3 regions of the Telluria sp. B2 genome follow, and region 3 is predicted to be linked to each of the others. Evidence: predicted binding sites of a transcription regulator. Region 3 holds the regulator's gene; each other region holds the start of a gene.
What was found. The regulator LexA, encoded in region 3, represses DNA repair genes until DNA is damaged. The targets are predictions, from matches to a motif close to ACTGTATNNNNATACAGT.
Positions count from the first base shown of each region.

Region 1: the regulator LexA is predicted to act here: its motif matches at 885-902, upstream of imuA (translesion DNA synthesis-associated protein ImuA).
Region 2: the regulator LexA is predicted to act here: its motif matches at 1,045-1,062, upstream of ACSUZJ_RS16385 (VRR-NUC domain-containing protein).

Region 1 is NZ_CP196525.1:1,553,763-1,556,002, reverse strand. It holds gene ACSUZJ_RS06955 (Y-family DNA polymerase) at 1-226, opposite strand, end outside; gene imuA (translesion DNA synthesis-associated protein ImuA) at 156-863, opposite strand; gene ACSUZJ_RS06945 (putative Na+/H+ antiporter) at 1,122-2,240, shown strand, end outside.
Region 2 is NZ_CP196525.1:3,686,280-3,688,519, reverse strand. It holds gene ACSUZJ_RS16385 (VRR-NUC domain-containing protein) at 1-1,031, opposite strand, end outside; gene ACSUZJ_RS16380 (hypothetical protein) at 1,134-1,997, opposite strand; gene ACSUZJ_RS16375 (M15 family metallopeptidase) at 2,103-2,240, shown strand, end outside.
Region 3 is NZ_CP196525.1:1,736,173-1,738,412, forward strand. It holds gene ACSUZJ_RS07750 (tetratricopeptide repeat protein) at 1-252, shown strand, start outside; gene lexA (transcriptional repressor LexA) at 553-1,188, opposite strand; gene rpsF (30S ribosomal protein S6) at 1,420-1,806, shown strand; gene priB (primosomal replication protein N) at 1,850-2,143, shown strand; gene rpsR (30S ribosomal protein S18) at 2,186-2,240, shown strand, end outside.

The DNA.
Region 1 (2,240 bases), 180 kb from region 3:
CCTCGGCTTCGCGCTCGGGCGCGCGCACGTGCAGGCGCGCCTCGGGCATGAGCATCAGGACGCCGCCGCGGCGCATGCCGTGACTGACCCCGGCGGCGCGCGCGGCCGGTGACGCCGCCAGCACGCGCTCCTGCTCGAGCACGACGCTGCCGGCGTCACCCGACCAGTTCGGGCTGAAGACCTCGAGCGGTAACAGGGGCAGGTGCAGGCCGATCCACAAACGCATGACGTTGGAGCAAAGAAGGAGTGAGTGGAAGGAACAGGGGCGCGTCGCGCTGCGGCCCCCGGCGCTTGACGAAGCCGAGCTCGAGCCCGCCGGCGGCGGGCCGCAGCGACAGGCGCAGCGGCGCCGGCGAGGAATCCTGGGCGGCGGCGAGCGGGCGCATCATGAAGAACAGGGTTTCGCCGCTCTGCGCCGCCAAGTGCAGCCGGCGCAGGCTGTCGCCGCGCACGTGGTTGGTCCAGAAGAGCAAGGCCCCGCAACTGCCGCTGCGCAGCACCTGCTCGGCCGCCCATAGCGCATCGTTGGTGCGGCTGCTGCGCAGCCAGATCAGCTGCGCGGGCGGCACGCCGAGCGCGGCCAGCGCCAGCGCCTGGGGCGGATGGGGCGGCTGCAGCAGCACGATGCGGCGCGCCGCCACCTCGGCCAGGGCCGGACGCAGCAGGCGCATTTCGCCGATGCCGGGCTGTTGCAGCAGCAGGTCGACCAGGGTGCCGGTCGGCCAGCCGCCGCCCGGCAACTGCTTCGACAGCACCGGGTGTCCGGTGTCGACACAGCGCGTGCCGGCGCGCGCGAGCTGCGAGGCGAGCCATAGCGAAGGATGCAATTCTTCCGGCGCAGCATGGTGTTGTAAGCAAGACATGATTAGGGGCAATGCAAAAGTACTGGATGGATATACAGTACTCGGTCGTTCAGCTTTTGGCAAGATGTGTATATTCTGTCCATGCAGGATTTCACCTTGTCCCTGTGCCCGCGCAAGCCTACGCTCTACGAAGGAGCCGCCTCCCGTCTCTCCGACTTGCATCAAAAGGTGAAATAATGGCGCTTCCCTCATTATTCGCCTGACAATGTCCGTAGCTCTCTTCTACCCGTCGTACACAACGCAAGACCGAGGCCAGCCATGACCACCATCCAGCTGGTCGGCGCCATCCTGTTCGCCTGCGCACTCATCCATACTTTCGCGGCCAAGGGTTTCGAGATCCTGGCCGACCGCCATCCGCGCCACGCGGGCCTGTTCCACCTGCTGGGCGAAGTCGAGGTCGTGTTCGGTTTCTGGGCCTTCGTCCTGATCGCGGCGATGGCCCTGGTCTCCGGTCCCGATGCCGCCATCGACTACGCCGAGTCGCGCCACTACACCGAGCCCCTGTTCGTCTTCACCGTCATGGTGATCGCCGCCTCGCGTCCCGTGCTCGACGCGGTGCGCGCGCTGCTGCGCACCACGGCGCGCCTGGCGCCGGTGCGCACCGAGGTGGCGCTGGCCTGGCTCGGCCTGGCGCTGGTGCCGCTGGCCGGCTCCCTGATCACGGAACCGGCGGCGATGACGCTGGCGGCCCTGATGCTGGCGCCCCAGGTGTTCCGGCCTGGCGTTCCCGAGGCGCTGAAATACGGCGCGCTGGGCGTCCTGTTCGTCAACGTCTCGATCGGCGGCACCCTGACCTCGTATGCCGCGCCGCCGGTGCTGATGGTGGCCGGCACCTGGGGCTGGGACAGCGCCTACATGTTCACCCACTTCGGCTGGCGCGCGGCCCTGGCCGTGTTCATCAACGCCACCGTCATCGTCCTGCTGCTGCGCCGCCACCTGGCGCCGGCCGCCGCCGTCCCGGAAGACAGGACGGTGCCGCTGAAGGTCTCGCTGATCCACCTGGCCTTCCTGGCCGCCGTGGTGCTGCTGGCTCACCATCCGGTGCTCTTCCTCGGCCTGTTCATGCTGTTCCTGGGCTTCACCCGTGCATACGAACGGCACCAGGATCCGCTGATCCTGAAGGAAGGTTTATTGGTCGGCTTTTTCCTGGCAGGCCTGGTGGTGCTTGGCGGCATGCAGCAATGGTGGCTGCAGCCCATCGTGTCCAGCCTGGGCCCGACCGCGCTGTTCTTCGGCGCGCTGGGGCTGACTGCCATTACCGACAATGCCGCCCTCACCTATCTCGGCTCGCTGATCGCGGGCCTGTCCGAACACGCGCAATATATGCTGGTGGCCGGCGCGGTGGCCGGCGGCGGCCTGACCGTGATCGCGAATGCC
Region 2 (2,240 bases), 2.0 Mb from region 3:
TCGAGGCGGACGGGCTCGATGCGCCGCGCGATGGTCTTCGGGTGGCCGAGGCGGCGCGCCAGGCGCGGCCCGATGCGCAGCAGGTGCTGGCGCTCGGCGTCGCTCTCCGGCGCGCTCTGGGCCGCGCTCAGGAGTTCCCAGGCTTCGTTGTAGCGTTCGGCCTTTTCCAGTACCCGGATCGCCCGTCCCCGGGCGCCGGGAAAGCGGCAGCGCGCAAACAGCGCGTGGGCATTCTCCCAGTCCTTCTGCTTTTCGTAGTGCTGGCCGATCTGGAACAGCAGCTTTTCGCGCCGGCTTTCCAGCCAGTCGTTGTGGAAGGCGTGGCTGGGCAGGTCGCGCGCGATGTCGTCCAGTGGCTCCAGGCCCTCGGCGAAGCGCTCCTTGCAGGCGTGCATCTGGAGGTAGTGGTCGATGTCGCGGCGGTCGCGAAAGCCGCGCGAGGCTGTCGAAAACTCGACCTGTTCGTAGCGGAACAGGCCCAGGTCGGACAGCACGAACTCGGTCCAGTCCTGGTGGAGGTTGCCGAAGAAGACCAGGCGCAGGCGGTCGCATAGCGGCTTGACGTGGATGCGCAGGGCCAGGTCGTCGCAGTCCGGGTGCCAGGCGGAGAAGGCGCGGTCGTCGGCGAATGCGGCGCGCAGCGCTTCGAGCTGCTCGGCCTTTCTTGCGGTCTTCTGATGCAGATGGGGGCCGAAGGCGGCGGCGATCTCGGGTTTCGCCAGCAGGTCGAACAATTCGTCGAGGGAGATGACGGGATCGCGTTCGACCCAGCCGGTGGCGAGCAGGTGCTGGGCCGCCTCGACCGGGCAGCCGATCTCGGCGTAGCGCAGCTTACTGGCGCGAAACAGCGTGCCCTTGCGCATGACCATGCGCACGAACAGGGCGCGCGCCGGCTGCGGCAGCGCGGTAAATGCTGCGATAAAAGCCCGTTCCTCGTCGGTCAGCAGGTCGTCGTAGCGCTGTCCGATCCAGTCCAGGACGCCCTGGAAATTGTCCAGGTAATAAAACTCGTTTTCCAGAACCCTGTTCATTGCGAGACGCGACACTGTGCTTCTATCCAGTATAGCGCCACGCCGTGTCATCGGCCCAGCAGTTTCAGCGACGAAACCCTTGGGCCGTGGTTTTTTGCCACATCAGGGCTTGGGCGGTGGCGCCGGGCATTTCGCGCCTGTGCACGCTGCCGCCGGCGCACGCTCGCCACGATGGCGCTCCGAGTGCTGGATGATGGCCGAGATCAGGGCAACGTCGTTGTCGACCGCGGTGTCGGCGCTGCTTGCCTGCGCGTTCTTGCGGTTGCGCGCCGATGTCTTGTCGGCAACGGCGGTGCGGGCCGGCGGCTTGGCGGCGCGCGCCGCGGGGCGCTGGGCTTTCTCGGCTTTGTCGGTTCTCCCGGCTTTCTCGGCTTTGTCGGTTCTCCCGGCTTTCTCCGCCTTGACGGCCCTGGCAGGCTTCGGCGTCCTGTCGGCCTTCTCGACCTTCGCCGGTTTCTCCGTCTTCTTCGCGCTCTCCACGCTGGCGGTTTTCGGTGCCGGCGCCGGCTTCGGCAAGCTTGCCGCTTCGGCCTTCGGCACGGGCGGCGCCTGCTTGACCTGGACCGCGGGTTTCGCGGCGCTGGTCTCTTCCGGCGGCAGCATGACCAGCGGCGGTGGGCCGGCAGGCCGGTCCTGCGGCTGGTCGACGATGAGGGCGGCGGCCGGCGCTTCGGCAAGCTGCACAGGTACAGGCTCGGGCGGGGCCGCCTCGGGAGACAGTGCGGGCGGGGACGGCGGCGCCGGATTTTCGACGACGCGCTCGGCTTCGACCTGCATGGCCGTGGCGGTGGTGTGGTTGTCGTAGGCCAGCCAGGCGACGACACCGACCAGGATGCCGGCGAACGCGGCCGCGGTGCAATACCAGGCCAGGCGTGGGCTCGAGATGCGTCCGCCCACGCGCCGGGCCGAGTCGCGCTCGAGCATGGCAAGGATGTTTTCCTCGCCGGCGGTACGGCGCGACGACATCAGGTTCGGTCGTGTCGAGGCTGCTTGATTTTCGTCTGTAGGGCGCACGGCATTACTCCTAAGATTGCGTTTTCAATCCGATTAGAAACAATCTGGGGGAAAGCCATGCTGATCTTTCTCGCACTTCTGTACTTTTGTGTCACCTGCACCGTGATCTGGCTGGCCCTGTTCCCGGCCGGACGTGCGATGGTGGGCCAGCTCGTGTTCAACCTGCGCAGCCGCCTGCGCCTGGCGCGCCGCCCT
Region 3 (2,240 bases):
CTGAACGCCGCCTCCCCGCTCGAAAACCGGATCCCGGCCGACATCGCCAAGCTGATGAACCTGGCGGAGATGCAGCAGGCGAAGAAGCACCTGGCCCAGGTCCAGGAAAACCTGTCGGAAGAAGCCAAGGTCGGCGCCAAGATGGTGCTGGCCGACGTGGCGGTCTGGCGCGGCGCGACCGAGGCGTATATCGCCGAGCACAATGCGATCGTGACCAAGGCGCCGAAGGACGAGTCGGTGCGAACGAAGTAAGGCCGTGTTGGAGTAAAAAAGGCCGCGTCAGCGGCCTTTGTTTTTCGTAGGGTGGACACCTGTGTCCACGCTGTAGGACGGATGAGCTGCCGCAAAGCGTCGCGTAGCCCCGGCCGCCAATCTGCCGGCAGAGCGCCCGGCCTGCTCGCCTTGTACCGCGTGGACACAGGTGTCCACCCTACAAAACCGGGGCCAGGGAATGAGCTGGCGATTCGCAGGCGTCGTACCGCGTGGGGTCGAGACCCCACCCTGCAAAATCAAAAAAGGCCGCATCAAGCGGCCTTTTCTTTCATCTGCGGCTCAGTGCCAGCTGCGCATCAAACCCACAGCCAGCCCCTCGAGGGCGAACTCGTCGTCCGGCTCGACGCGGATCACCTTGAAGTCCGGATTTTCCGGCAGCAGTTCGATCACGTCGCCGGTCTTGCGGTAGCGCTTGACGGTCACGTCTTCGCCCAGGCGGGCCACGACGATCTGGCCGTTCTTGGCGCTGTCGACCTTCTTGACCGCCAGGAAGTCGCCGTCCATGATGCCGGCGTCGCGCATCGACCAGCCGCGCACCTTCAGCAGGAAGTCGGGGCGGGCGCCGAACATGGCCGGGTCGACGTTGTAGGTTGCTTCCACGTGTTCCTGCGCGAGGATGGGCGAACCTGCCGCGACACGGCCGACCAGGGGCAGCGACATCAGCAGGGCAGGGGGAATGGCCGGGACGGCCGGCTCCGATGCCGCGCCGATCAGGCGAATCCCGCGCGAGGTGCCCGAGACGATCTCGATCGCGCCTTTGCGCGCGAGCGCCTGCAGGTGCTCCTCGGCCGCGTTGGCCGACTTGAAGCCCAATTCCTTCGCGATCTCGGCGCGGGTCGGCGGGAAGCCGGTGTTGTCGATCGCTTCCTTGATCAGGTTCAGGATCTGTTCTTGCCTTGCAGTGAGCTTGAGCATGGGTGTACCACTGGTTATCGATTCAGACTGTATTTTTGTACAGTGCTTCTGTAAATGCAAGGGAAATCGTTGTTTTCGCTGGAATTTCCGGACGGCTGCTGTCGCGAAAGGGGTACGCCGGCCGCCGATTGTGTTGCTGCCCGCTTCGGGTTATAATTGCAGGCTTTCCCTTCCCACACTCGTCTTGACGCCGAGGTGGGCATTTGTTTAAACGTCCTCAAGGAGTGTTGCATGCGTCATTATGAAATCGTTTTTATCGTCCACCCGGACCAAAGCGAGCAAGTCCCGGCGATGATCGAGCGTTACAAGACCACGGTGACCAGCCGCGGCGGTAACATCCATCGCGTGGAAGACTGGGGCCGTCGCCAGATGGCTTACCAGATCCAGAAGCTGCCGAAGGCACACTACATCTGCATGAACATCGAGTGCGACAACGAGACCCTGGTCGAGCTGGAAACCGCATTCAAGTTCAATGATGCCGTGCTGCGTCACCTGACCGTGAAGATGAAGAAGGCTGAAACCGCTCCGTCGCCAATGATGAAGTCGGTACAGCGCGAAGACGCAGCCAAGAGCCACCGCGCAGAAGCTCCGGCTGCTGCCCCGGCCGCCGCTGCCTAAGGTTTTTCGCCAGGATCGTGAACGGGCTCAGGCCCGCTGAGAAGTGAACCAGCTACAAGTCGTCGCCACCATCGCTGAACGCGACGTACTGCGCTATACCCCCGCCGGCGTGCCGGTCGTGTCCGCAATCCTGCTGCACAGTTCGCAGCAGGTCGAGGCAGGGGTGCCGAGGCTGGTCGAGTTCGAGATTGCCGCGTTCGCCGCGGGAGAGATTTCGGGCCGCTTCGCCAGCGCCGAGCTGGGCGCCGCCCACCAGTTCACGGGCTTCCTGGCCAGGAAGAACCGCAACAGCAAAGCCCTGGTGTTTCACATCATTGATTTCAGTGCTGCCGCTTAAATTACCCAGCGGCCCACCTTTTAGATATACAGGAGCCTCAAAATGGCATTCGGTAAAAAGTTCGACAAAAACAAAGCCAAAGAAAAACTGAAGCGCA